Regions from separate parts of the Streptomyces roseifaciens genome, predicted to be linked through region 1. Evidence: riboswitches for the same ligand, from Rfam matches in the RefSeq annotation. Region 1 holds a riboswitch; each other region holds the start of a gene.
What was found. A riboswitch is a leader RNA that binds a small molecule or an ion and turns the genes downstream of it on or off. The one in region 1 is predicted to bind cobalamin.
Positions count from the first base shown of each region.

Region 1 (6,992 bases):
ACGAAGAGCACGTGCACGACGTACAGCCGGGGCATGATCACGTGTCCCGGGAACGGCCCGCGCCAGATGAACGAGCTCAGGTACGTGCCCACGACGGGGATCGACAGCACGATCGTGTGCGCCGTCCGCAGCCCGGTCCCGGACAGCAGGTCGTCGGGCAGCGAGTAGCCGGCGAACCCTTCGAGGAGCGCGAGGACGAAGAGCGTCAGCCCCACGATCCAGTTGACCTCCCGGGGCCTGCGGAAGGCGCCCGTGAAGAACACCCGCAGCATGTGCACGGCGATCGCGGCCACGAAGATCAGCGCGGCCCAGTGGTGGACCTGCCGCATGAGCAGCCCGCCGCGCACCTCGAAGCTCAGGTCGAGCGTCGAGAGGTAGGCCTGCGACATCCGCAGCCCCCGCAGCGGCTCGTAGGGCCCGTCGTACACGCTCTGCGTCATGCCCGGATCGAAGAAGAGCGTGAGGTAGGAGCCGGTGAGCACCAGGACGACGAAGCTGTAGAGGGCGAGCTCCCCCAGCAGGTACGACCAGTGGTCGGGGAACGCCTTGCGCAGCAGGGCCTTGGCCGCCTCGGCGGCCGGCAGGCGCCGGTCCAGCGCCACGAAGCCGGTCAGGGCCGCCTCCCGGACCTTCTCTTTCACCCGTCACGCTCCCTGTCGGATCCGGCTCCGGCACCCGCTTCCGCGCGCGGGACCGCGGCTGATGGGTAACCGGCGCGCCGGGAGCTCAACCGCGTGATCGCCGGGTGTCACCCGGAGCGCGCGGGCAGGAGGGGGCGGACGCCGGGTCGTCCGGCGTCCGCCCCCTCCCGTCACCTCACCGTCAGGAGGCCTGGCCGGGGATCTCGGCCCGCACCGTGCGGGCCGCCGTGACCAGGTTCTCCAGGGCCGCCCGGACCTCGGTCCAGCCGCGGGTCTTCAGGCCGCAGTCGGGGTTGACCCACAGGCGCTCGCCGGGGATCGCCTCCAGGCCCTTGCGCAGCAGCGCCGCCGCCTCGTCCGCCCCCGGGACGCGCGGGGAGTGGATGTCGTAGACGCCCGGGCCGACCTCGCGCGGGTAGCCGGCGACGGCCAGCTCCGCGGCGACCTGCATGTGCGAGCGGGCGGCCTCCAGGCTGATGACGTCGGCGTCGAGGTCGTCGATGGCCTGGAGGACGTCGCCGAACTCCGCGTAGCACATGTGCGTGTGGATCTGGGTGTCCGGCCGGACGCCGCTGGTGGACAGGCGGAACGACTCGGTCGCCCACGCGAGGTACCCGGCGTGGTCGGCTGCGCGCAGCGGCAGCGTCTCGCGCAGGGCGGGCTCGTCCACCTGGATCACCGACGTCCCGGCGGCCTCCAGGTCGTTCACCTCGTCGCGCAGGGCGAGGGCCACCTGGCGGGCGGTCTCGCCGAGCGGCTGGTCGTCGCGGACGAACGACCAGGCGAGCATGGTGACCGGGCCGGTCAGCATGCCCTTGACCGGGCGGCCCGCCACCGACTGGGCGAAGCGGGTCCAGCGCACGGTCATCGGCTCGGGGCGGGAGATGTCGCCGGCGAGGATCGGCGGGCGGACGTAGCGCGTGCCGTACGACTGGACCCAGCCGTGCTGCGTGGCCAGATAGCCCGTCAGCTGCTCGGCGAAGTACTGCACCATGTCGTTGCGCTCGGGCTCGCCGTGCACCAGGACGTCGATGCCGGCCTTCTCCTGGAAGGAGATGACCTCGCGGATCTCGGCCTCGATGCGCCGCTCGTACGCGGCCTCGTCGATCCGCCCGGCGCGCAGGTCGGCGCGGGCGGTGCGCAGCTCCGTCGTCTGCGGGAAGGAGCCGATGGTGGTGGTCGGCAGCAGCGGCAGGCCGAGGTGGGCGCGCTGCGCGGCCGCCCGCCGGGCGTACGGCTGCGAGCGGCGGCCGTCGGCGTCGGTGACGGCCGCGGCGCGGGGGGGGCGCGGGGGGGGGGGGGGGCGGGGGGGGGGGCGGAGCCGGCGCGGGAGGCCAGGTCGGCGCGGTTGGCGGCCAGTTCGGCCGCGATGGTGTCGGTGCCCTGCGCCAAGCCGCGGGCCAGGGTGACGACCTCATCGCGGCCGAACTGGCCGCCAACCGCGCCGACCTGGCCTCCCGCGCCGGCTCCGCCCCCCCCCCCGCCCCCCCCCCCCCCCGCGCCCCCCCCGCGCCGCGGCCGTCACCGACGCCGACGGCCGGGTCACGGGTGATGGCCGAGCCGGCGCGGGAGGCCAGGTCGGCGCGGTTGGCGGCCAGTTCGGCCGCGATGGTGTCGGTGCCCTGCGCCAAGCCGCGGGCCAGGGTGACGACCTCGGCGGTCTTCTGCCGGGCGAAGGCGAGCCAGCGGACGATCTGCGGGTCGATGTCCCGCTCGGCCGCCGCGTCCAGCGGGACGTGCAGCAGGGAGCAGGAGGAGGAGACGTCGACCCGGTCGGCGAGGCCGAGGAGGGTGCCGAGGGTGGACAGGGACTTCTCGAAGTCGTTGATCCACACGTTGCGGCCGTTGACGACGCCGGCCACCAGGCGCTTGCCGGGCAGTCCGCCGGCGGCCGCGAGGTCGTCGAGGTTGGCGGCGGCGGGCCCGGTGAAGTCCAGGGCAAGGCCTTCGACGGGGGCCTTGGCGAGGACGGGCAGGGCCTCGCCGAGCCGGTCGAAGTAGGAGGCGACGAGCAGCTGGGGCCGGTCGGCGACGCCGCCCAGGTCGCGGTAGGCGCGGCCGGCGGCGTTCAGCTCGGCGGGGGAGCGGTCCTGGACCAGGGCGGGCTCGTCGAGCTGCACCCAGGCGGCCCCTGCGGCCCGCAGGTCGGCGAGCACCTCGGCGTACACCGGCAGCAGCCGGTCGAGGAGGGTGAGCGGTTCGAAGTCGGCGGCGACGCCGGGCGCGGCCTTGGCCAGCAGCAGGTACGTGACGGGGCCGACGAGGACCGGACGGGGGGTCAGGCCGAGCGCGAGGGCCTCCTTCACCTCGGCGACCTGCTTGGCGGAGTCCGCGGTGAAGACCGTGTCGGGACCGAGCTCGGGGACCAGGTAGTGGTAGTTGGTGTCGAACCACTTGGTCATTTCCAGCGGCGCCACGTCCTGGGTGCCGCGGGCCATGGCGAAGTAGCCGTCGAGGGAGTCGGCTTCGACGGCCGCGCGGTGCCGCGCGGGGATCGCGCCGACCATGACGCTGGTGTCCAGGACGTGGTCGTAGAGCGAGAAGTCGCCCGTGGGCACTTCGTGAACGCCGGCGTCGGCCAGCTGCTGCCAGTTGGTGCGGCGCAGTGCGGCGGCCGTGTCCCGGAGGTCGCCGGCGGTGACGCGGCCCTTCCAGTACCCCTCGATCGCCTTCTTCAGTTCACGGTTGCGGCCCTGACGGGGGTAGCCGTACACGGTGGCCTGGGCTGCCGCGGCTGCGGACTTGCTGGTCACGGAACTCTCCTTCGCGAGCGTGCGTGCGTCCATGACCCCGGGGGACGGGCGGAAGGCGCGAAGGAACGACGGAACCGGGCGGGTTGCTGCCGGAACGCGGTCGCGTGTGCGCCGCCGTCCGTGCCCGCCTGATGTGCGCCGACCCGCCCTCGAGGTCACCGGGATCTCCGTGCGCTCGGCAGCGCACGGGCAGTCGGCAGGTCTTCGGACTCGCGGGCACGCCGTGTGGCACCTACTGGCCGTCGCTTCCCGGATCCGTACGGATCCAGTGCGTATGACGGCGGTCGTTCCCGCTCACCGCTGCGGGGCAGTCCCGGATTCCCACCGGGTTCCCTCTTACGACGCGCCTGCCTGGCGAGCAGGGCGAACCAGCTGCACCGTCACCATATGGTGCCGGACGGGCCCACGGACAGACCTGTTCGAATACCGGACTGTGGCGTCGGACACGCGATGCGCGAACGGACGTTCCTCAGGAGGCTGTTCGCGTGTCCAGTCGCAGGCGCAGCTCCATCTCGTGCTCGCCGGAGACGTGCCCCCGGTGCTCGACGGCGAAGGCCCGTTCGAGCTCCTCCTTGACCTGGCGGACGGGATCCGCCGCGCCGAAGAGGTCGGCGGTCACCGCGCCCGAAAGAGGCGTCCCCTCCGGCTGCACCGCGTCGCCGCCGGTGCGCGTCCGGGTGTCGACGCTCATGCACCAGATCATGGGGCCGGCGCCGGGGGCGCCGGGCCCGGTCTCGCTGCGCGGCGGCCCGGCCTCGGGGAAGACGGCCTCGAGGACGCCGAAGACGGCACCCGCGTCCTGGTGGCCGCAGTCCGTCAGATGCACGCTGACGTGGTCCGCACTCTCCCGGGCATCCGTCACTGCTCCTCCTTCGCCGTCCTGGCCGTGTTCGGGGTCCGCCGCCGCGCGGGGGAGGCCCTGCCTCGACCGTACGGCGCGCCCGGGTGCTCTGGCGCGGGCTGTGCGACCATCCGGGCCAGGTACCCGGCTCCCGCACGAAGATGCAGCGTCCGATTCAACGTCCTCACCCGAACGGTGGAATGCGCCGAAAGTAATTGACTGATTACGCTTAGTGCATGAACCTGTGGAGTCCTGCGCCGCTGCCGTGGCGGCCCGCCGTGCGGGCCGCGGTCGCCGTGCTGGTCTCCGTCCTCCTGCTGTTCTCCGGAGGGAGCGGCACGGTCTACGCCCTGGGCCCCCAGGAGGAGAGCTCCGTCTCCGTGGAGTTCGCCGCCACCGACGACTGCGTCGCGGACGCCCGTTCGTCCCGCTCCTCGGCCTCGCCCTCCAGGCGCTCCTGCCTTCCGCCCTTCCGGGCGTCCGCCTCGCCGGCCGCCCCGCTCCGCCCGCTGTCGCCCGCGGGCGAGCCCGAGGGCCCCGCGGCGTCCGCCGGCCCCGCGCGCAACGACGTCCTGCGCTGCTGAGAAGGCCCGCGCCCGCCCCCGGCCGTCCGGGGCGGACGCACGTGCGGAACTTCCCTTCACATCGGCAGGCACGAGAGCAGAGAGACGTCATGCCCCTCGATCCCGCGCGTGTCCTGAGTGCGTATCTGCGTGCCCAGGTCTACCGCGCCCACGGCCCAGACCCCAAGCCCGCCTCCACCGACGGTGAGCACCCTCCGGGCACCACGAGCCCCCTGCGCGGTGCGGACCCCGCGTCCCCGGCCGGGGAGAAGCCCCCCGTCGGACCCGGCGCGAGCGTCCCCGTCGCGGAGGCCGAGCCGGCCGCGCCCCGCGGAGCACCGCCCGCCCGGCCCGGCCTCTTCGCCCGTCTGCTGCTGTACGTGCGGCAGGAGTAGCAGGGCCCGCCCGGTGGGCCGTCCGCTCCCGGCGCCGGGAGCGGACGGCCCGTGTGCTCCGCCTGCCGGCGCCGGACCCGTCCCCTTTCAGGTGAAGGGGCAGGCCCGGCCCGTCGGTGGCCTCCCGGTGCCGGGAAGGGGATGCCCGTCGACGCTGACGAGGGAGAACCCATGCCGACCGACGATGTCGCGCGATTCCTGGCGGCCCTGAGCCCGGCTCACCGCGAGGAGGTCGGCCGGCAGCCGCGCGAGCAGCAGGAGAAGCTGGCCGCCGCCTGGGAGAAGGAACTGCGGGAGGACACCGACCTCGACACGCTGAGCGAGCTGTCGCCGGCCGCCGCCGAGAGCGAGGCGGCCCGGCGGGTCGTCGAAGGGCGCTCGTAGGTACGGGAGCGGGGAGCCTGGGGGCAGGCCGGGCGGTCCCCCGCACGGTGCCTTATTCCGTGGCCGTCACCCGTCCCAGCGCCTCGTCCCGTACGTCCGGGTGCGGGTGCCGGCGCAGCGACCGCAGTTGCTCGCGCCAGGGAGCGGACCAGTTGGTGCGGCGGCCCCCGAGCGCGGTGAGCGCGAGCGCGAAGAGCCCGGTGGCCAGATCTCCGTCGTCCGCGAGGGAACGGGCCGCGTGGGCGAGCGCCGCGTCGCTGCCGTCGCGGCTGCCGAAGCGCCCGGCGAGGGAACCGGCCGTCCGCGCCGCGAGCACGGGCCGGCCCTCGTGCAGCCGGGCGAGGCGCTCCAGCTGCGCCGTCAGGGCGTCCGGCGCGGCGGCCGGGTCGAGGACCCGGAGCATCAGCTCGACGGCATCGGGGACGTGGTCCCCCGAGCCCGCGAGGAGCTCGGCCACCACGGGCGCCGCCTCCCCGACGGCCCGGGTGTGAAACCGGCTCCTGCCGGCCAGGCCGGTGACCAGGCGCCGGATGCGCGCGCGGGCGGGCCGGTCGCGGCCGGGCTCCGCGTCGGGCGTGCCCGGCAGGGCGTCGGCGTGCACGAGAGCCGTGAACGCCCGCACGAGCGGGGCGAGGTCCGGCGATCCGGACGGCGCCAGCGCCACGACGCTGCACAGTGCGTCGGCGGCGTGGCTCCAGCTCGTCCGGTTCTCCAGGTCGGTGACGGCCGTCACCAGGACGTCCGCTGCTCCGGGCGCCCAGGGCGACCACCGGCCGAGCGCCGCGTACGCCTGGCGTGCGACCTCGGGGTCGTCGGTGTCGCACACGGCCCGGATCAGCGTCGCGTAGCGGCGCCGGTGCCGCGCGGGCAGCCGGCGGGGCACGGTCGAGAGCACGGCCGTGCGCAGCTCGCGCCGCCCGGTGGCCGCGGTCTCCAGCAGCCCCCAGGCCTCCTCGTACGCGAGCAGGTCCGTCGTGAACGCCACGCAGGTGGCCTGCACGTCGTGGTGCTGGCCCGGGAGCGTGCACGCCTCGGCGAGGAGGGCCACTGCCTCGGGCGCGGGCAGCACCGTGGCGGCGAGCCGTGCGGCCTCCTTCCGGCTGGTCACCTTCACCCCGGTGGCCGCGGTCAGCAGCCCGCGCAGCATCCCGGCCAGCGCGGACGGCGCGACGAACCGGGCCGCGCGGGACGCCGCCGTGACCGCGACCCGGGCCCGGTCCCCGCCGGCGTGCGACAGCAGGAGCCCCACGTGCCGCCCCGGGGTGTCCGTCCATGCGAGGGCGGCCAGGGCGGCCTCGGCGAGCGGGACGCTGTCGTCGCCGGCCCGGCGTACCAGCAGCTCGGTGCCGTACTCCGGGATGCACGCGGCCCGCCGGAGCGCCTGCACGCGCTGATGCGTCGTGAGCGTCGCGTCC
Region 1 is NZ_LNBE01000002.1:585,997-592,988, forward strand. It holds gene qcrB (cytochrome bc1 complex cytochrome b subunit) at 1-641, opposite strand, end outside; partial or broken gene metE (5-methyltetrahydropteroyltriglutamate--homocysteine S-methyltransferase) at 823-2,057, opposite strand; partial or broken gene AS857_RS42040 (5-methyltetrahydropteroyltriglutamate--homocysteine S-methyltransferase) at 2,174-3,394, opposite strand; cobalamin riboswitch at 3,573-3,783, opposite strand; gene AS857_RS04220 (hypothetical protein) at 3,864-4,256, opposite strand; gene AS857_RS04225 (hypothetical protein) at 4,472-4,819, shown strand; gene AS857_RS04230 (hypothetical protein) at 4,909-5,193, shown strand; gene AS857_RS04235 (hypothetical protein) at 5,365-5,577, shown strand; gene AS857_RS04240 (hypothetical protein) at 5,630-6,992, opposite strand, start outside.

Region 2 (6,992 bases), on a different contig from region 1:
GCGGCGTCCTCCATCAGCCCGTGGAGCGCGACGGCTCCGCTGCCGCGCAGCCAGGCGTCGAAGTACCGCAGGGCGACGGCGACGTTCGCGCGGACACCCTCCCCCGTCGGCGGGCCGCTGATGCGGCGGACGGCGAGCAGGTCGGCGGCGCTGACGTCGACGTCGTCGCGGGTGCGGTCGATCTGGTGCGGCCGGCCGGCCAGGACGGCGCCGAAGACGTCGCGGCAGACGGGGACGAGGCCGGGGTGGGCGACCCAGGAGCCGTCGAAGCCGTCCTCGGCCTCGCGCTCCTTGTCCAGCCGCACCTTGGCGAGCGCCGCCGCGTCGGCCTCCTTGTCCCGGCTCGGCACGTGCGCGGCCATCCCGCCGATCGCGTGGGCGCCCCGCCGGTGGCAGGTGCGCACCAGCAGCTCGGTGTAGGCGCGCAGGAAGGGGGCCGTCATGGTGACCTTGGCCCGGTCGGGGAGGACGAAGTCGGGGCGGTGCGCGAAGTTCTTGATGACGCTGAAGAGGTAGTCCCAGCGGCCCGCGTTGAGCCCGGCGCTGTGCTCGCGCAGCTCGTGGAGGATCTCCTCCATCTCGAAGGCCGCGGTGATCGTCTCGATGAGGACGGTCGCGCGGACCGTGCCTCGCGGGATGCCCAGCAGGTCCTGGGCGAGGACGAACACGTCGTTCCACAGGCGGGCTTCGTAGCGGTTCTCGAGCTTGGGCAGGTAGAAGTAGGGCCCGCCCCCGGCGTCGATCTGCCGCTGTGCGCAGTGGAAGAAGTACAGGCCGAAGTCCACGAGCGCGGCGGGGGCGGGGCGGCCGCCGACGGTGAGGTGCTCCTCCGTGAGGTGCCAGCCGCGCGGGCGCACCATGATGGTCGCGAGCCGGTCGCCCAGCTCGTACCGCTTGCCCCCGGGCGCGGTGAAGTCGATGCGCCGCTCGACGGCGTCGAGCAGGTTCAGCTGGCCGGTGACGACGTTGTCCCAGGTGGGCGAGGTGGCGTCCTCGAAGTCGGCCATCCACACCTGAGCGCCGGAGTTGAGCGCGTTGACGGTCATGCGCCGCTCGGGCGGTCCGGTGATCTCCACCCGGCGGTCGGTCAGGCCCGGCGCGGGCGGTGCGACGCGCCAGACCGGGTCGGTGCGGACGGCGGAGGTGACGAGGGGGAAGTCGAGGGCCGCGCCGGAGGCGAGGAGCAGGGCGCGGCGGCGGCGCTCCCGGAGCAGTTCGGTGCGCCGGCCGGCGAAGGCCGTGACGAGGCGGCCGGTGAAGTCCAGCGCCTCGGGCGTGAGGATCTCGTCGTGGCGGTGGCCGGGCGGGCCGAGGACCTCGACGCGGGCGGTCAGTTCGGTGGTGGGCATGCGGGGTCTCCATCGGCGGAGCGGCGGGGGCCGGGCGAGGACGGTCGTCCGGCCCCCGCCTGGACGTGAACCGGCGTGCGCACGCGCGTGACGCCGTGGTCCGGCCCGGGACCGGGCCGGGTGGGGCCGGCCCGCACCCGGCACGGGGCGGGCCGGGGCGCTCCTAGTGGAACTGCTCCTCCTCGGTGGAGCCGGTCAGCGCGGTGGTGGAGGAGGCGGGGTTGACGGCGGTCGAGACCAGGTCGAAGTAGCCGGTGCCGACCTCGCGCTGGTGCCTGACCGCGGTGAAGCCGTCGGCCTGGGCCGCGAACTCGCGCTCCTGCAGGTCGACGTAGGCGGTCATGCCGTGCTCCGCGTAGCCGCGGGCGAGGTCGAACATGCCGTGGTTGAGGGAGTGGAAGCCGGCCAGGGTGATGAACTGGAAGCGGTAGCCCATCGCCCCGAGCTCGCGCTGGAACTTGGCGATCTGGTCGTCGTCCAGGGCCGCCTTCCAGTTGAACGAGGGCGAGCAGTTGTAGGCCAGCATCTTGCCGGGGAAGCGGGCGTGGAGGGCCTCGGCGAACTCGCGGGCCTGGGCCAGGTCCGGGGTGCCGGTCTCGACCCAGATGAGGTCGGCGTAGGGGGCGTAGGCCAGGCCGCGGGCGATCACGGGCGCCATGCCGTTCTCGACCCGGTGGAAGCCCTCCGCCGTGCGCTCGCCCGTGCAGAACCGTGCGTCGAGCTCGTCGACGTCGCTGGTGAGGAGGGTGGCGGCGAGGGCGTCGGTGCGGGCCACGATCAGGGTGGGGACGTCGGCGATGTCGGCGGCGAGGCGGGCCGCGTTGAGGGTGCGGATGTGCTGGGCGGTGGGGACGAGGACCTTGCCGCCGAGGTGGCCGCACTTCTTCTCGGAGGCGAGCTGGTCCTCGTAGTGGATGCCGGCCGCACCGGCCGCGATCATCGCCTTGGTGAGCTCGAAGGCGTTCAGGGGGCCGCCGAAGCCGGCCTCGGCGTCGGCGACGACCGGCGCGAGCCAGTCGACGGCCGTGTCGGTGCCCTCGGCGGTGGCTATCTGGTCGGCGCGCAGCAGGGCGTTGTTGATGCGCCGCACCACCTGCGGCACCGAGTTGGCGGGGTAGAGGCTCTGGTCGGGGTAGGTGTGCCCGGCCTGGTTGGCGTCGGCGGCGACCTGCCAGCCGGACAGGTAGATCGCCTGCAGGCCGGCCCGCACCATCTGCACGGCCTGGCCGCCCGTGAGGGCGCCGAGCGCGTGGATGTAGTCGCGCTCGTGCAGCTGCCGCCACAGGCGCTCGGCGCCGCGGCGGGCCAGCGTGTGCTCCTCGCGGACGCTGCCGGACAGCTGGACGACGTCCTCCGCGCTGTAGGTGCGCTCGATGCCCTTCCAGCGGGGGTCCGTTGCCCACCGCTGTGCGAGTGCTTCCGCCGCCGTCTGTGCCTGCGCCATGATCGTCTCCCGGTGTCGCGCTCCGGACCGTGTCCTGGACCGCGTCGAAGTTCTGTCGATACTGCGAAGTTCTGTCAATCCTGCGAAGGGAAGCCGCTCCCCCTGGAACGTCATGGCCCGCCGTGCCTCGCCCGGGTGCGCAAAGGCTTGCCCGCCGTGGTTCCGGCTGAGTTCCGCCTTGGCTCCGGCTGGGTTCCGTCGGGCCGCATCACGACTCTGGCAGTGGCACTGCGTGCCATCAAGCGTGGCCTTCTGCCAAGTGTTGCGAATCTTCTCCGCACGTTCCGCCAAGTCTGCGAAGGTTCAATTCCCAAGGTTCAATTCCCATCGCATCCCATCGGAACGCGGACAGGAGTCGACGGTGAGCAAGACGTATGCGGGAGCCCGGCTGCGCAGGCTGCGCGAGGAACGGCGGCTCAGCCAGGCCGAGTTCGCCCGCGTCCTGGCCATATCCCCGAGCTACCTGAACCAGATGGAGCACGACTCCCGGCCGCTGACCGTCCCCGTCCTGCTGCGCCTGACCGAGGCGTTCGGCATCGACCCCGCCTTCTTCTCCGAGACCGGCACCACCCGCGTCCTCGCCGACCTGCGGGAAGCACTCGCCGACGAGATCGCCGGCGCCCGGGTCTCCCCGTCGGACCTGTCCGAACTCGCCTCCCGCCTGCCCGCGGTCGCCGCCGTCCTGATCGATCTCGGCCGCCGCAACCAGGCCCTGACCGAGCGCCTGGCGGAGGCCGCGGACGGCCGGGGCGGGAGCGGCGGCACCGGCCCGGCCTCACCCCGCTCCCCCCACGAGGAGATCCGGGAGTTCTTCTACCGCCGCCAGAACTACCTCCACGACCTCGACATCGCCGCCGAGGAGCTGGCCGCCGGCCTCGGCGTCCGCCCCGGCGGAGTGCTCCCGGCCCTGACCGCGCGCCTCACGCAGCGGCACGCCGTACAGCTCGTCGCGGACTCCGGCCGCCTGCACCACTACGATCCGCAGCGCCGGACCCTGCACCTCTCCGGCCGGCTCCGCCCCGGCCAGCGGGCCTTCCGGATGGCCACGCAGCTGGCCCTGCTGGAGTTCGCCGGGGAGCTGTCCGCGCTCGCCTCGCAGGACTACGACGAGGGCTCCACCACGTGGTCGCTCGCGCGGATCGGCATCGCCAACTACGTGGCCGCCGCGCTGATCCTGCCGTACGGCACCTTCCACGCGACGGCCGAGGAGCTGCGCTACGACGTCGAACGGCTCACCGACCACTTCGGCGTCGGCTACGAGACCGTCTGCCACCGGCTCAGCACGCTCCAGCGGCCGCGGCTGCGGGGCGTGCCCTTCTCGTTCGTCCGGGTCGACCGCGCCGGCAACATGTCCAAGCGCCAGTCCGCGACCGGCTTCCACTTCTCCCGCGCGGGCGGCACCTGCCCGCTGTGGAACGTCTACGAGGCCTTCGCCGCCCCGGGCCGCATCCACGTGCAGATCGCCGCCATGCCGGACGGGCAGCGCTACTTGTGGACCGCCCGCACCGTCACCCGCCAGCGCGGCGGCTGGGGCGAGCCCGGCAAGACCTTCGCCATCGGGCTCGGCTGCGAGATCCGGCACGCCTCCCGGCTCGTCTACTCCGACGGCCTCGACCTCGGCAACGCCTCCGCCGCCACGCCCATCGGCATGGGCTGCCGCATCTGCGAACGCCTCGACTGCCCGCAGCGGGCCGTACCCCCGCTCGGCCGCCCCCTGGCGATCGACGAGAACAGCAGCACGTTCGTGCCGTACCCGGTGGCGGACAAGTGATCACGCCGGGGGTGGACTTACTAGGACGTCCAACTATATGTTCGTGACCAAGGCCCGCGGTGCAGGGAAGCCGGTGTGATTCCGGCACGGTCCCGCCACTGTGACCGGGGAGTGTGCCGTCGACAGCACGCCACTGACGAGATGCGTCATTCGTCGGGAAGGCTGGCGGCGCGCGGTGATCCGGGAGTCAGGATACCGGCCGCGGGGTGTTCCGTGTTGTCCACGAGGATGGAGCAGACACGCATGGCACCGGTCCGTACTCACGACCCTGGTGATCCGGCGGAGCGCGCACACCTGTCCGCGCACCCGTAGCTCCCGGCGGAGCCGCGAAGCCCCATGCCCATCCCCGGATCTCACCTGACCTGACGAGAGCAGGCTTCCATGGTCCGTGAACTGACACATTTCATCGGCGGCAAGCACACCCCCGGAACGTCGGGGCTCTTCGCCGACGTGTACGACCCCAACACCGGCGCCGTGCAGGCCCGGGTGCCCCTGGCCGGGCGCGAGGACACCGCGGCCGCGATCGCCGACGCGGCGGCCTCGCAGCCGGAGTGGGGCGAGTGGAACCCGCAGCGCCGGGCCCGCGTCCTGCTGAGGTTCCTGCAGCTGGTCGAGGGCGAACGGGAGACCCTCGCCCGCCTGTTGTCGGCCGAGCACGGCAAGACGATCGCCGACGCCCACGGCGACATCCAGCGCGGCCTGGAGGTCGTCGAGTTCGCCGCCGGAATCCCGCACCTGCTCAAGGGCGAGTTCACGGACAACGCGGGCACGGGCATCGACGTCCACTCGCTGCGCGGCCCCCTCGGCGTCACCGCCGGCATCACCCCCTTCAACTTCCCCGCGATGATCCCGCTGTGGAAGGCCGCGCCCGCGATCGCCTGCGGGAACGCCTTCGTCCTCAAGCCCTCCGAGCGCGACCCGTCCGTACCGCTGCGGCTCGCGGAGCTCTTCCTCGAAGCGGGCCTGCCCCCGGGCGTGTTCAACGTGGTCAACGGCGGCAAGGAGGCCGTCGAGACCCTGCTGGAGGACCCCAGGGTCCAGGCCGTCGGCTTCGTCGGATCCACGCCGATCGCGGCGCACATCTACGCCACCGCGGCCGCCCGCGGCAAGCGCGCCCAGTGCTTCGGCGGTGCCAAGAACCACATGATCGTGATGCCGGACGCCGACCTCGACCAGGCCGCGGACGCCCTGATCGGCGCCGGGTACGGGTCGGCGGGCGAGCGCTGCATGGCGATCTCCGTGGCCGTCCCCGTCGGCGAGGAGACCGCCGACGCCCTGGTCGCCAAGCTCAAGGAGCGCATCGGCGCGCTGCGCATCGGCCGCTCCGACGACCCGGACGCCGACTTCGGCCCGCTGGTGAGCCGGGACGCCCTCGACCGCGTGCGCCGCTACGTGGACATCGGCACCACGGAGGGCGCCGAACTGGTCGTCGACGGGCGCGGCTTCGTCCTGCCCGGCCACGAGAACGGCTTCTTCGCCGGGGCCACGCTCTTCGACCGCGTCTCCACCGGCATGCGGATCTACCGGGAGGAGATCTTCGGACCGGTGCTCTGCGTCGTCCGCGCCGCCGGCTACGAGGAGGCCCTGCGGCTGCCCAGCGAGCACCCGTACGGCAACGGCGTGGCGATCTTCACCCGGGACGGGGACACCGCCCGGGACTTCACCCGGCGGGTGAACACCGGCATGGTCGGCGTCAACGTGCCCATCCCCGTACCGGTGGCGTACCACACCTTCGGCGGCTGGAAGCGCTCCGGCTTCGGCGACCTCAACCAGCACGGGCCGGACGCGATCCGCTTCTACACCCGTACCAAGACCGTCACCTCGCGCTGGCCCTCCGGGGTCAAGGAGGGCGCGAGCTTCACCATCCCCACGATGCGATGACGGCGATGACCGGCACCATGCTCTCCGGCGAGCAGCTCGCGATCGCCGAGACGACGCTCGACTTCGCCGAGGAACACCTCGCCCCGCACGCCGTCGCCTGGGACCAGGGCAAGCACTTCCCCGTCGACGTCCTGCGCAAGGGCGCGGACCTGGGGCTCGGCGGCGTCTACGTCCGCGAGTCCTCCGGGGGCTCCGGACTGACCCGCTCCGACGGCGTCGTCGTCTTCGAGACCCTGGCCACCGGCTGCCCCTCGATCGCCGGCTACCTCTCCATCCACAACATGGTCGCCTGGATGATCGACCGCTACGGCGACGAGGCCCAGCGCGCCCGCCTGCTCCCGGCGTTGTGCTCCATGGACTTCCTGGGCAGCTACTGCCTCACCGAACCGGGCGCCGGATCCGACGCGGCCGCACTGCGCACGCGCGCCCGGCGCGACGGCGACCACTACGTCCTCACGGGCGTCAAGCAGTTCATCTCCGGCGCCGGCACCTCGCAGGTCTACATCGTCATGGCCCGCACCGGCGAGCCCGGGCCCCGGGGCGTCAC
Region 2 is NZ_LNBE01000003.1:1,578,019-1,585,010, reverse strand. It holds gene aceB (malate synthase A) at 1-1,349, opposite strand, end outside; gene aceA (isocitrate lyase) at 1,513-2,793, opposite strand; gene AS857_RS12590 (short-chain fatty acyl-CoA regulator family protein) at 3,155-4,564, shown strand; cobalamin riboswitch at 4,605-4,782, shown strand; gene AS857_RS12585 (CoA-acylating methylmalonate-semialdehyde dehydrogenase) at 4,946-6,445, shown strand; gene AS857_RS12580 (acyl-CoA dehydrogenase family protein) at 6,451-6,992, shown strand, end outside.
Region 2: linked by a shared signal. The riboswitch ahead of AS857_RS12585 (CoA-acylating methylmalonate-semialdehyde dehydrogenase) and the one ahead of AS857_RS42040 (5-methyltetrahydropteroyltriglutamate--homocysteine S-methyltransferase) in region 1 are both predicted to bind cobalamin.

Region 3 (6,992 bases), on a different contig from region 1:
GAAGCCATCGGCAACATGATGCGCTTCTTCACCACTCTCATCGCGAGCAAGCGCGCCGCCCCCGGTGACGACCTGCTCTCCGACCTCATCGCGGTCCGTGACGGCGATGCGGGGGACGGAACGGACGGTGCCGACCGGCTCTCCGAGGACGAGCTGAGCTCGCTCGCCTTCCTGATCCTCTTCGCGGGCTACGAGAACACCGTCCACCTGATCGCCAACTCCGTCCTGGCGCTGCTGGACCACCCGGCCTTGATGGACTCTTTGCGAGCGAATCCGGCCGGACTCGGAGCGGCCGTCGAGGAGTTCATGCGGTGGGACGGGCCCGCGGCTCTCGCGATCCGCAGGTTTCCGCTGGAGAACGTGGAGATCGGCGGGGTGACCGTGCCGGCCGGGGAGACCGTCCTGCTGTCCCTGGCGTCGGCCAATCGTGACCCTCATCACTTTTCCGAGCCGGATCGGCTGGATCTGAACCGTGATCGTTCCGGTCATCTCGCGCTGGGCCACGGGATCCATTACTGCCTCGGCGCCCCGCTGGCCAGGATGGAGACGGAAACTGCGCTGGCAGCGCTGCTGGAGCGGTTTCCCGGGCTCGCGCTCGACGGGGCGCGGGAGGACGTCGCCCGGCGGCCCTCGATACGTGCGAGTGGCCTGATTTCGCTCCCTGTTCGCTGGTAGTCAGCAAAGCCGAACAGGTTTTTGGTGCATAACCCATCCTTGATGAGGTAGAACTGTCCTCGAGCCCGCCCGGTGTGCATCCCCCGTCGCACCGGGCGGGCCTTCGAACCCTCGGGCCGGATTCTCCGGCGCGCCGGCCGCATCGGCCGTGGCAGCCTCAGCGGCCGGACCGGCTCGCGGTGGATCAGACCGTGGTGGATCAGACCGTGGTGGCAGGGAACTTCAGCAGGGCGACGGCCGCGAGCATCTGTATGCTCACCGCCGCCACCGCCTTGTGCGTGGGCAGGTGGTGCTGACCGCGGATCAGCAGGGCGGCGAAGGCGTAGCCGAAGGCCGAGGTGATCCAGGCGGCCGCCCGTACGGGGAAGGAGTCCCCGGGCAGGCACGCGTCCAGGGCCAGCCGCGGCAGGTCCGTCGCCCAGAACACCACCACGAACAGCGTGACCGTGGGGCCGAACTTGCCGTTGCCGCCGAGCCGGCGGGCGATGGCCTGGGTGGCGATACCCAGCAGCAGGCTGGCCAGGACGAGCACGACGTCGGCTATCGCCATGGCCTCCAGGGCCAGGGCGGGGCCCACCCGCCAGCCCTCCCAGAACGAGTCCTTGCCCAGCGTCCCCAGCGCTCCGCAGAGCAGGCACAGGAACGCCGCCGCCCCCCACACGCTCCGGTCCCGCGCCTCGTCCAGGATCTCGACCGGGCGGTACCACAGCCCGAAGAAGAGGCGGTGCCAGTACAGCCTGCGGCGGGGGGCGGCGGAGGCGTGCGGGGCGGGAGGTGAGTGAGGGGAGGCAGAAACAGGCATGGGTGCAAGTATCACCGCTCGGCGGGCACCCCGGTGTCCGGGTCGGCGTCCGGCGCCTCGCCCGACCTGGCGTCAGGAACCGCGCCCGCGGCGAGGTCGGGGGCTGTTCCGGGGGCCGTCCCGGCGGCGGCGTCCGGGTCGGCGCCGTGCAGGTACTCCTCGCTGATCTCCCGCGGCCCGAACGGCCACACCTTCTCGTAGCGCGACCAGAGCACGAAGGCCACGCAACCGGCCCCGACCCAGGCCAGGGACCATTCGATGGGATGCCGGCCGGGGGAATTCCGGTCCGCGTAGCCGTAGATGACGAGCCAGCCCACCAGGGCCACCAGGCTCGGCAGCGGGTAGAGCCACATCCGGTACGGGCGCGGCAGGTCCGGCTGGCGGCGGCGCAGCACGGTCACGGCGAGGACCTGGGCGAGGGCCTGCACGATCACCATCACGGCGGTGAGCAGCTGGATCAGTGTGGCCAGGTCCGTGTGACGGCCGATCAGGAACCCTGCGCCCGTGATGACTCCCATGGCGGCCAGGCCCAGCGCCGGGAAGCGGTGTCTGGGGTGCAGTCGTCCGAAGGGGCGGAAGAAGACCTTCTCCCGGGCGGCGTCGTAGGGCACCCGGGAGCCGCCGAGCAGCCCGGCGAGGACCGAGGCGACGGCCGTGACGAGGATGAGCACGGTGACGACCCGGGCGGGCCCCTTGCCCCAGGCCTCCTCCAGGACCGCCGAGGCGACGGACGAGGACGCCGTCGAGGCGGGGTCGAGCATCTGCTTCCAGTCGATGACGCCGAGCGTGCCGATCTGCAGGAGCAGGTAGATGGCCATGATGCCGAGGATGGAGAAGACGATGGCGCGCGGCAGGGTGCGCCCGGGGTTCTTGATCTCGGCGCCCATGTACGCGGCCGTGTTGTAGCCGAGGTAGTCGTAGATGCCGATGGTCAGGCCCGCCGCGAAGCCGATCCAGAAGTGGTCCGACGTCAGCTCGAAGGCGCCCGAGGGGTAGGTGAAGGCCCGGTCGGGGCTGAAGTGGGTGAAGGCGGCGAGGATCACCAGCACGACGGAGGCGATCATCACGCACCACAGCACGACCGTGATCCGTGCGATGTTCTCGACGCGCCGCCACAGCACCAGCACGATCAGCGCGATGACGGCCAGTCCGGTCACGTCGCCCTGCATCTGGCCCATGTCCGGCCACAGATAGCCCAGGTACTGCACGAAGCCGATGACCCCGGTGGACATGCCCAGCGGGATGAAGAGCATCGCCGTCCACACGAACAGGAACGGCATCAGCTTCCCGGTGCGGTACTGGAAGGCCTGGCGCAGATAGACGTAGCTGCCGCCGGCGCCGGGCAGCGAGGCGCCGAGCTCGGCCCAGATCAGCCCGTCGGCCAGGGCCAGCACCGCGCCCGCGACGAAGCCGATGACGGCCTGCGGGCCGCCGAAGGCCGCGACCATGAGGGGGATGGTGACGAAGGGGCCGATGCCGCACATCTGGCTCATGTTGATGGCGGTGGCCTGGAACAGTCCGATGCGGCGCACGAAGCCGACGCGCTCGTCCGGCGGTGGATCCGTCTCTGCCATTGAGGTCGGCCCTTTCTCGCGCCGGACGGGGTCCGGCTGACCTGATTGTCCGTCCAATGCACTGGTAGCACCGGCGTGTCGCAACCGTCCACCGTTCCGACACGCCGGTACTGCCGACCGGCCGACCGGGTAGGTTCCGTTCGCAACGGCAGTGACCGAAGGGGTGGGAGATGTCGGCAGGGCGGATAGCGGTCGTGGGCGGGTCCATCGCGGGGTGCGCGGCGGCGCTCGCCGCGGCGCGGGCGGGCGCCGGCGAGGTCGTGGTGTACGAGCGGGCGGCCGGCGGGCTGCAGGACCGGGGCGTGGGCCTGGCCGTCCACGACCGGCGGTACGCGGAGCTGGAGGCGGCCGGATACCTGGACCCGGCCATTCCGTGGGTGCGGCTGACCTCGCGCCCCTGGATCGTCCGGGACGCGGGCAGCCGGGCCGGGCGGCGGGTGGGCGCACTGCCGTTCGGGTTCCGTTCGTACAACTGGGGGTCGCTCTGGAGCGAGCTGCGTGCGCGCGTGCCGTCCTCCGTCGCCTACGAGCGCGGCACCGCGGTCGAGCGGGTGGTGCCCGGGCCGGACGGCGCCGTCCTGCAGCTGGCCGGGGGCCGGGAGGAGCGCTTCGACCTCGTGGTCGGCGCCGACGGCTACCGCTCGGCCGTGCGGGCCGCAACGCGGGCCGCGACCGTGCCCCGTTACTCCGGATACGTGGCGTGGCGCGGCGCGCTCCCCGAGGCGGACCTGCCGGGGCCTGCGGAGGCGTGGGCGCGCGACGAGGCCGCCACCGTCGCCTTCCCGGGCGGCCACATGATCGTCTACCGCATCCCCGGCCCCGGCGGCACCGGCACCAGCGCCAACTGGGTCTTCTACTGCGTTCCCGACGACCCCGCCCACACCTTGTCCCTGGAGGCCGCGGCCGGCCTCCCGCCGAGCCGCGTGCCCGACGGGCTGACGGCGCAGCACCGCGCCGTCGTGGACGCGCACTTCCCGCCGTACTGGCAGGAGCTCGTCCGGCGCACCCCGAAGGACGCCACCTACGTCCAACCCGTTCATGACCTGTGCGTGCCGCGCTACGGGGAGGGCCGGCTCGTGCTCGTGGGGGACGCGGCGGCGGTCGCCCGGCCGCATTCGGGCAGCGGGGCCGTCAAGGCGCTGCAGGACGCCACGGTGCTGGAGCACTGCCTGGCGTCGGCCGGGAGCTGGGCCGGGGCCGTGGCCGCGTACGACGCCGCGCGGGCGCCGGCCGGCCGCGCGATCGTCGATCTCGGCCGCAGACTGGGCCGGGCGCAGGTGCAGGCCACGCCCGCCTGGGCCGCGCTGGACCAGGGCGCGCTGGAGGACTGGTGGCGGCAGGCGGCCGACGGCGGGCGGGACTTCGGCGGGCGGTCGCTCGGGGAGCGGGGCGGGGAGCCGCGCCGGTAGCGGCGGCCGGAGCAGGAGGACGCCGCCGAGCGCCACCGTCGATTGCGAGAGGTTTGCAACTGCAGAACCTGTGCACAACCGCTAGGGTGGCCCGGCCGTGGTGTTCGGGAAGACCGGTGACGGGCCTTCGTGGTCCCAGTCCGGAGCGGCCCTCGCCACTGTGATCGGGGAGTGACCGTCCCGTTCCGCGCGCTCCCAGGGCGCGCGGAGCCACTGGCCGCAGCCGGCTGCCGGGAAGGCGGGGACGGGCGCGAACGGACCCGTAAGCCAGGAGACCGGCCACGGCATCTCGCAAATGGTCCACGAGGTGCTGGAGCGTTCAACCCAAGATGTCCCTTCCCGCTGATTCCCCTGGTTCCCCCGGTCCCGCGCCCGCCTTCCGCTGGCGCCGCGAGGACACCGTGCGGACCGCCGGTCTGCTGGCCGTCATAGCCGCCCTGCACGTCGTCGCGTTCGGCGTGCTCTACCTGCTCGTCGTCCCCAACCACTACACCGTCGGCTCGAAGGTCTACGGGGTCGGGCTCGGCATCACCGCCTACACCCTCGGCATGCGGCACGCCTTCGACGCCGACCACATCGCCGCCATCGACAACACCACCCGCAAGCTCATGGCGGACGGCAAGCGCCCGGTCTCCGTCGGCTTCTGGTTCGCGCTCGGCCACTCCAGCGTCGTCGTCGCGATGGCCGCCCTGGTGGCCGGCGGCACCCAGCTCGCCGGGCGGCTGATGGACGAGGAGTCCACGGCCCACCAGACCCTGGGCGTCGTCGGCACGACGGTCTCCGGCGGCTTCCTCTACCTCATCGCCGCGCTCAACCTCGTCGCCCTCGCCGGCATCCTGCGCATCTTCCGCGCCATGCGCGAGGGCCGCTACGACGAGAAGGAGCTGGAGCAGCACCTGGACTCGCGCGGCTTCATGAACCGCATCCTCGGCCGCTTCACCCGCTCCATCACCCGGCCGGGGCAGATGTACCCCCTGGGCTTCCTCTTCGGGCTCGGCTTCGACACCGCCACCGAGGTCACGCTGATGGTGATGGCGGGCAGCGGCGCTGCCGCGGGCCTGCCCTGGTACGCGATCGTGTGCCTGCCGCTGCTGTTCGCCGCGGGCATGAGCCTGTTCGACACGCTCGACGGCACGTTCATGAACTTCGCCTACCAGTGGGCGTTCTCCAACCCGGTCCGCAAGGTCTACTACAACCTCACGATCACCGGCCTGTCCATCGCCGTCGCCTTCCTCATCGGCACCATCGAACTGGTCGGCGTCCTGCACGAGAAGCTGGGGCTGGACGACGCGGTGACCGGCTGGATCGCCGGCCTGAACCTCGACAACGTGGGCTTCGTCATCGTCGGCCTGTTCGTGGTGGTGTGGGCGGCGGCCCTCGGCTACTGGCGCTTCGGCAAGGTCGAACAGCGCTGGGCGGCCCGCACGCAGGCCGCGGCCGAGAGCTGACGCCGGCGGGCCCGGTCCCGGCGGGGCCGGGCCCGTACCCGATCGCGGCACCGGGCCTGACCGCGGGGCCGTAGCCGATCGCGGGACCGGACCGGCTCAGACGGCGCGGGCGGGCGCCTCCTCGGCCTCCTCCCGCGCCGCCGGGACGAGGTGCGCCTGCCCGGCGAGGATCACCAGGGCGCCCACGGCGAGCCCGGCGACCCCGCACGACGCGGCCCACGTGGGCCCGGCCGTCTCCAGCACCGTGCCGACGACGGCCGACCCCAGCGCCACGCCCGCCGTCATCAGGGTCACCAGCCAGGCGAACGCCTCGGTGACGGTGCCCGCCGGGGCGAGCTCGCCCACCAGCACGAACACGACGGTGAGCACGGGCGCGAGGAACAGGCCGGTGAGGATCATCAGGCCGGCCATGAGCGGCGGCGCGGGCAGCAGGCACAGCAGCCCGTACCCGGCCGTGAGCCCCAGCATCAGCAGCAGCGTCCGGCGCGGCGGCGCCACCCGCCAGTGGCGCACGGCCCCGTAGGCCAGCCCGCCGATCAGCGCGCCGAGGGCGTTGAGCGCGAGGAGCGTGGGGGCGCCGCCGGGCAGCCGGTGGTCCTCCGCGTAGTGGACGACGAGGACGTTGAGCGTGCCGATGGCGACGCCCGCGCCCGTGAGGCCCGTGAGCAGCACGACCAGGCCGCGGCTGCGCAGCGGGCCGAGCCGGTCGCCGGAGCGGGCGGGCGCCTTCCAGACCCGGGCGGGCGGGGCGGTGGCGACGACGAGCACTCCGGCGATGCCCAGGAGCGCACCGGCCCACAGCGCCGCCCCGGGCGAGGCGACGGCCACGCCGCCGGCCACCACCAGGGGCCCGCCGACGAAGACCAGTTCCTGCGAGGCGGAGTCCAGGGCGTAGGCCGCCTCCAGCTTCCCGGGCGCGACGATGTCCGGCCACAGGGCCCGCAGGCACGGCTCCAGCGGCGGCGTCGCCGCTCCGGCGAGCGCGACTCCGGCCAGGACGGCCGTGCGGCTGCCGGGCGCGATCGCCACGACCGCGAAGCCCACGGCCGCCACGAGGGCCGTGGGCAGCAGGACGAGCGGCTGG
Region 3 is NZ_LNBE01000003.1:899,845-906,836, forward strand. It holds gene AS857_RS09770 (cytochrome P450 family protein) at 1-675, shown strand, start outside; gene AS857_RS09775 (hypothetical protein) at 875-1,477, opposite strand; gene AS857_RS09780 (APC family permease) at 1,489-3,051, opposite strand; gene AS857_RS09785 (FAD binding domain-containing protein) at 3,222-4,460, shown strand; cobalamin riboswitch at 4,542-4,758, shown strand; gene nicT (Nickel transporter NicT) at 4,790-5,908, shown strand; gene AS857_RS09795 (MFS transporter) at 6,005-6,992, opposite strand, start outside.
Region 3: linked by a shared signal. The riboswitch ahead of nicT (Nickel transporter NicT) and the one ahead of AS857_RS42040 (5-methyltetrahydropteroyltriglutamate--homocysteine S-methyltransferase) in region 1 are both predicted to bind cobalamin.

Region 4 (6,992 bases), on a different contig from region 1:
GCGCGTGACGCGCTCCAGGCGGCGCACCACGGCGTCGGCGGCGTGCGGCGCGTCCTGGACGACGGAGCCGACGACTGCGTGCAGGCCGCTTCCGGTAAGCCCGTAGACGCCCGGGCGCAGCGAGGCCTGGTGGCGGGTGAGGGTGATGAAGTCGCCGTCGACGGCGTGGACGGCGAGCCGCGGCTGATCGGGCGGCGGCCCGCCGGGGGAAGCCCGGAGGGCGGCGTCGGAGGCGTACCGTCCGGCCGCCAGGGCGGCCGCACCGGCACCGAAAGCCGTGACGGCGGCCACGGCCGCCGTGGTCCGTATGCCCATGCTCCCCAGTGTGGGCGGCCGGGCCGACACCGGCCAGTGGGCGGGTTGCCTGCCGGCGGCGGGCCCGGAATCTCCTGCCGCCGCCGCGGCGTGCAACCGCGACGTGCCATCCCGGCGGTGCCGGACTCGCCGCCGGCTCGGCACCGCCGGACTCCGCCGCGGTGGCTGCTCGCCGTCGCGGCGGGGGTTTGCTGCGTGGCAGCTGGAGGGCGGCCATGGCATTCGCCGCTCGGGCCGAGCCGGAATCTCCCGCCGCCACGGCGCGCAACCGCGACGTGCCATCCCGGCGGTGCCGGACTCGCCGTCGGCTCGGCACCGCCGGGCTCCGCCGCGGTGGTTACTCGCCGCTGCGGCGGAGGGTGTGGCCGAGGTCACGGCCCCGGCGACCGGGGCCCGGCCTCCGGAACCTCGGGCCCCGGCCCCGGGCGGCCAGGGCCGCCTACGGCCTCCCGTAGCCGCGGAGTTTTTCCTCGGCTCGTTCGGCCTGGGCGGGAGTGAGGAGCGTGGGGGTGCGGCCGGGGAGTGACGAGGCGGTGAGCCAGACCCGGCACATCCACTCCAGCTGGGCGGTGCGGTCGTACGCCTGGTCGAGGCTCGCGCCGTAGGTGAGGGTTCCGTGATTGCGCAGGAGGCAGCCGGTGCGGCCGGTGAGGGCCTCCAGGGCGTGCGCGGCCAGCTCGTCGCTGCCGTAGAGGGCGTAGGGGGCGACGCGGACCGGCCCCCCGAGGGCGCCGGCCATGTAGTGGATCAGCGGGAGCTCGTCGACGAGGGTGGAGACGGCCGTGGCGTGCACGGCGTGGGTGTGCACGATGGCCGCGGCGCCGGTGGCGCGGTAGACGGCGAGGTGCAGGGGGAGCTCGCTGGTGGGGGCCAGGTCGCCCAGGAGCGGGCGGCCCTCCAGGTCGACGGCGACCAGGTCGCGCGGGGTCAGCCGGTCGTACGGGATGCCGCTCGGGGTGACGACGACGGCGTCCCCGACCCGTGCGGAGACGTTGCCCGAGGTGCCCACCACGAGGCCGTCGGCCGTGGTGCGCCGGGCCGTGGCGACGACGCCGTCCCATGCCCGGCGGATCTGTTCGCTCTCTCTCATCCGTCCCTCCGTCCGTCCTGCCATTCGTGCCCCACCTCCGGTTCGCGTCACTGATCGGTCCGGCCCAGTTCACCTTCCGTTCACCCAGGGTCTTTACGGTCCACGCTGTACTGACCATCGAGCTGATTGCCTGGGTGAATGGAACACATCACGCTTCTCATCGGGATCGTGATCGTCACGGCCTTGGTGTTCGACTTTACGAACGGCTTCCACGACACGGCCAACGCCATGGCCACCACCATCTCCACCGGGGCTCTCAAGCCCAAGACCGCGGTGGCGATGTCGGCGGTCCTGAACCTCGTCGGGGCGTTCCTGTCCGTCGAGGTGGCCAAGACCATCTCCGGGGGAATCATCGATGAGACCGCCGGCATCAGACCCGAAGTGATCTTCGCCGGTCTGGTCGGCGCCATCGTCTGGAACCTGCTGACCTGGCTCGCCGGGCTCCCCTCCAGCTCCTCGCACGCCCTCTTCGGCGGTCTGATCGGTGCGACGGTCGTCGCCGTCGGCTTCGACGCGGTCAACACCGACAAGGTCGTCATGAAGGTGCTGATCCCGGCCGTCGCCGCGCCGCTCGTGGCCGGCATCGCCGCCTGGTGCGCGACCCGCCTCACCTACCGGCTCACCAAGGGCCGCGACGAGCGCGAGACCGCCAAGGGCTACCGCGCCGGCCAGATCGCCTCGGCCGCCCTGGTCTCCCTCGCCCACGGCACCAACGACGCCCAGAAGACCATGGGCGTGATCACCCTCGCCCTCGTCGCCGGCGGCGTCGTCGCCCCGCACGCCGACCCGCCCATGTGGGTCATCGTCTCCGCGGGCCTGGCCATCGCGCTCGGCACGTACCTGGGCGGCTGGCGCATCATCCAGACCCTCGGCAAGGGCCTCACCGACATCAAGCCCGCGCAGGGCTTCGCCGCGCAGACCGGCGCCGCGACCGTGATCCTCGCCTCCTCGCACATCGGCTTCGCCCTCTCCACCACCCAGGTCTGCTCCGGCTCGATCATGGGCGCCGGCCTCGGCCGCAAGGGCGGCGTCGTCCGCTGGTCGACCGCAAGCCGCATGATCATGGCCTGGGGCCTGACCCTGCCCGCCGCGGGCCTGGTCGCCGGTGGCGCCGCCCTCCTCGCCGACCAGGGCGACTGGGGCGTCGCGGCCGTCGCCGTCCTCGGCCTGGCCGTCTCCGGCGCGATCTGGCTGGCCTCGCGCCGCAAGCCGGTCACCCACGAGGACCTCGACTCGAGCGAGGCCGGCACCGACGCCGAGCCGGCCGGTGTCGTCACCGCGGCCCTGCAGGCCGTCGCCCCGCCGCCGGCCGGCCCCCTGGCCGCCGCGGTCTCCCCCTCCCCCGAGGCCGGGCGGGCTCCTGCCGCCGCCACGGCGAGCTAAGGCTTAAGGAAGAAACAGCATGCAGATCGACTGGGCAGCCCTCGGCCAGGTCTTCGGCGTCAGCCTCGTGGTGACGGTCGGCCTGGTGGGCATCTTCACCCTCGGCATCGTCGGCACGTCTCCCCGTGCGGGGAGCTCGGCGGGCTCGGCGGCGGGTGCGGGTGCGCTCGCGCGGCGCTCCGGTGCGTACGCGTGCTTCGCACTGTGCGCGGCGGCCGTGGGTTACGGCATCTACCTGATCGTGGTGTAACCGCCACGACCCGCTTCGACGGCCGGGACCCCCATGGGGGTCCCGGCCGCTGCGTTTCCCCTCCGGGGGTTGCAGGCACCTTCGGGTGTCGCAGGCGGCACGGCACCGCCGGGAAGGCGCGTCACGGTTGCGCGCCGCGGCGGCGGCACAAGATTCCGCCTCGGCCCGGGCGGCAAAGGCCGGGGCCGCCCTCGCCCTCGCGCCCGCCGCACGCAACATCCGCCGCAACGGCGGGCAACCAGCACGGCGGAGCCCGGCGGTGCTCTGCTCCCGGTCTGCTCGGCGCAGCCGGGAACGTCGGGTCGGGCCAGGTCAGAGGTGAGTTGACGGCGCCCGCGGCGCATGGTGGACTTCCGGAGCCAAACGGCGACAGCAGAGGAAGCCGGTGTGAATCCGGCGCGGTCCCGCCACTGTCACCGGGGAGCGTCTCCCCCACGCGATGCCACGGCGGCGAGCCGGAAGGCCGGGGCGGCGCGGATCCGGGAGCCAGGAGACTCTGGTCGCCGGTCACGTCGAGCCAGGGCGCGGACCCTGAGTGAGGACACATCGTCATGCCCGGCGCCCGCCACCGAACGCCCCGCACACTTCCCTCCCCCCGCCGAGGCGTGACGGCGGTCTGAGCCGATGCGTGCCGATCCGATCGGTTTCGCGTGCGGCGCCGCCCTCGGCTTCCTCGGTGACCGCGTCCTGGGCGACCCCCGCCGCGGCCACCCCGTGGCCGCGTTCGGCCGCGCCGCCCAGACCGTCGAGCAACGCCTGTGGCGCGACCACCGCGGCCACGGCGCCGTGCACGCCCTGCTGTGCGCGGGCGGCGCCGCCGCCGGTGCCGCGCTGCTGGCGCGCGCCGCACGCGCTTCCCGCCCCGCCGGCATCGCCCTGACCGCCGCCGCCACCTGGGCCGTGCTCGGGGGCACCTCCCTGGGCCGCGAGGCCCGCGCCATCGGCGGCGCGCTCGCCGCCGGCGACGAGGACGTCGCCCGCGAGCGCCTGCCGCACCTGTGCGGGCGCGACCCGCAGGCCCTGGACGGGCAGCAGATCGCGCGCGCCGTCGTGGAGTCCGTGGCCGAGAACACCTCCGACGCCGTCGTCGGCGCGCTGGTGTGGGGCGCCCTGGGGGGCGTGCCGGGGCTGGTGGGCTTCCGGGCGGTGAACACGCTGGACGCGATGGTGGGCCACAAGTCGCCCCGATACCGCCGCTTCGGCTGGGCCTCGGCCCGTCTCGACGACGTCGCCGGCTGGCCCGGCGCCCGCCTCACCGCGGCCCTCGCCGTCCTCGCGGGCCCGGATCCGCGCGGCGCCTGGCGGGTGGTCCGGCGGGACGCGTCCCGTCACCCCAGCCCCAACGCGGGCCCCGTGGAGGCCGCGTTCGCCGGCGCCCTCGGCGTGCGCCTCGGCGGCACCCTCGCGTACGCGGGCCGCGTCGAGCACCGTCCCGTGCTGGGGGCGGAGAACCGCCCGGTGGCGACGGACGACATCGAACGCGCGGTACGCCTTTCGCGCCGGGTGTCCCTGCTGGCCCTGGGAACGGCCGTGGTGGGCAGGCTCTCTGTCGGAAACTTCGCACGGTACGCACGGAGGAGGAGCCGGTGACGGCTGACAGGAGCGGGCCCGCGGGCCCGCTGGGCGGGGGCCTGCTGGTGGCCGGCACCACCTCGGACGCGGGCAAGAGCGTGGTGACGGCCGGCATCTGCCGCTGGCTGTCCCGCAAGGGCGTCAAGGTCGCGCCGTTCAAGGCGCAGAACATGTCGCTCAACTCGTTCGTCACGCGCGAGGGCGCGGAGATAGGCCGGGCCCAGGCCATGCAGGCGGCCGCGGCCCGCGTGGAGCCGAGCGCCCTCATGAACCCCGTGCTGCTCAAACCGGGCGGCGACCGCAGCAGCCAGGTCGTGCTGATGGGCAAGCCGGTGGGCGAGCTCAGCGCGCGCGGCTATCACGCGGGCCGCCAGGAGCAGCTGTTCGGCACGGTGACGGAGTGCCTGGAGGAGCTGCGGCGCACGCACGACGCGGTGATCTGCGAGGGCGCCGGCAGCCCGGCCGAGATCAACCTGCGGCGCAGCGACATCGTCAACATGGGCATCGCCCGGGCGGCCCGGCTGCCCGTGGTCGTGGTCGGCGACATCGACCGCGGCGGCGTCTTCGCGTCGTTCTTCGGCACGACGGCCCTGCTCTCGCCCGAGGACCAGGAGCTGATAGCGGGTTACGTCGTCAACAAGTTCCGGGGCGACGTGACGCTGCTGGAGCCCGGCCTGGACATGCTGTACGAGCTGACGGGCCGGCGGACGTTCGGCGTCCTGCCGTTCGCGCACGGCCTGGGCATCGACGAGGAGGACGGCCTGCGCGTCTCGCTGCGCGGCGCCGTACGGGAGTCGGTGGTGGCCCCGCCGCACGGGGCGGACGTGCTGCGGGTCGCGGTGTGCGCGGTGCCGCTGATGTCCAACTTCACGGACGTGGACGCGCTGGCCGCCGAGCCGGGCGTGGTCGTCCGCTTCGTGGACCGCCCCGAGGAGCTCGCCGACGCGGACCTGGTGGTCGTGCCGGGGACGCGCGGGACGGTACGGGCGCTGGCCTGGCTGCGCGAGCGCGGGCTCGCGGACGCGCTGGCCCGGCGCGCCGCCGAGGGCCGCCCGGTCCTGGGCATCTGCGGCGGCTTCCAGGTACTGGGCGAGCGGATCGAGGACGAGGTGGAGTCCCGGGCGGGCGTCGTCGAGGGGCTGGGCCTGCTGCCGGTGCGCATCCGCTTCGACGCGGAGAAGACCCTGGCACGGCCGGTGGGCACGGCCCTGGGCGAGCCCGTCGAGGGCTACGAGATCCACCACGGCGTGGCCGACGTGCAGGGCGGCGACGAGCCGTTCCTCGACGGCTGCCGCGTGGGCGCCGTGTGGGGCACGCACTGGCACGGTTCGCTGGAGAGCGACGGCTTCCGGCGGGCGTTCCTGCGGCGCGTCGCGGAAGCCGCGGGCCGGGCGTTCGTCCCGGCACCGGACACGAGCTTCGCGGCGCTGCGGGAGGAACAGCTGGACCGGCTGGGCGATCTGATCGAGGAACACGCGGACACGGACGCGCTGCTGCGGCTGATCGAGGACGGGGTTCCCCCGGGGGTCCCGTTCATACCGCCGGGCGCACCGGCTCCGCTCGCGCGGAACGACAACACAGGGGGTACCCGTTGACGGCCTCGGCCACCTACCCGTTCACCGCGGTCGTCGGCATGGACGACATGCGGCTGGGCCTGCTCCTCAACGCCATCTCGCCGTCCATCGGCGGGGTGCTCGTACGGGGTGAGAAGGGCACGGCGAAGACGACGACCGTCCGCGCCCTGTCCACGCTGCTGCCGTGGATCGACGCCGTCGCCGGATGCCGGTTCTCGTGCGACCCGGCGTCCCCCGACGCCCGCTGCCCGGACGGCCCGCACGAGGACGGGGCGGCGCACGCCGCCCGTGCCGCCCGCATGGTCGAACTGCCCGTCGGCGCCTCCGAGGACCGGCTCGTGGGGGCGCTCGACATCGAACGCGCGCTGGGCGAGGGCGTGAAGGCGTTCGAGCCGGGCCTGCTGGCCGCCGCGCACCGGGGCGTGCTGTACGTCGACGAGGTCAACCTGCTGGGCGACCACCTGGTCGACGCCCTCCTCGACGCGGCCGCCACCGGCGCCGCCTACGTCGAGCGCGAAGGCGTCTCCGTACGCCACGCGTCCCGCTTCCTCCTCGTCGGCACCATGAACCCCGAAGAGGGCGAACTGCGCCCCCAGCTCCTGGACCGCTTCGGCCTGACCGTCGAGGTCGCGGCCTCGCGCGAGCCCGACGAGCGCGTCGAGGTCGTCCGGCGCCGACTGGCGTACGACGAGGACCCGGCCGCCTTCGCCGCGAAGTGGGCGGCGGAGGAGGAGACGCTGCGCGAGCGGATCGCCGCCGCCCGCGCGCTGCTGCCGTCCGTACGCCTGGGCGACGGCGCGCTGCGCCG
Region 4 is NZ_LNBE01000004.1:1,062,383-1,069,374, reverse strand. It holds gene AS857_RS21880 (alpha/beta hydrolase) at 1-315, opposite strand, end outside; gene AS857_RS21875 (class II aldolase/adducin family protein) at 755-1,405, opposite strand; gene AS857_RS21870 (inorganic phosphate transporter) at 1,544-2,788, shown strand; gene AS857_RS21865 (hypothetical protein) at 2,808-3,038, shown strand; cobalamin riboswitch at 3,415-3,534, shown strand; gene AS857_RS21860 (cobalamin biosynthesis protein) at 3,663-4,628, shown strand; gene AS857_RS21855 (cobyric acid synthase) at 4,658-6,205, shown strand; gene AS857_RS21850 (putative cobaltochelatase) at 6,244-6,992, shown strand, end outside.
Region 4: linked by a shared signal. The riboswitch ahead of AS857_RS21860 (cobalamin biosynthesis protein) and the one ahead of AS857_RS42040 (5-methyltetrahydropteroyltriglutamate--homocysteine S-methyltransferase) in region 1 are both predicted to bind cobalamin.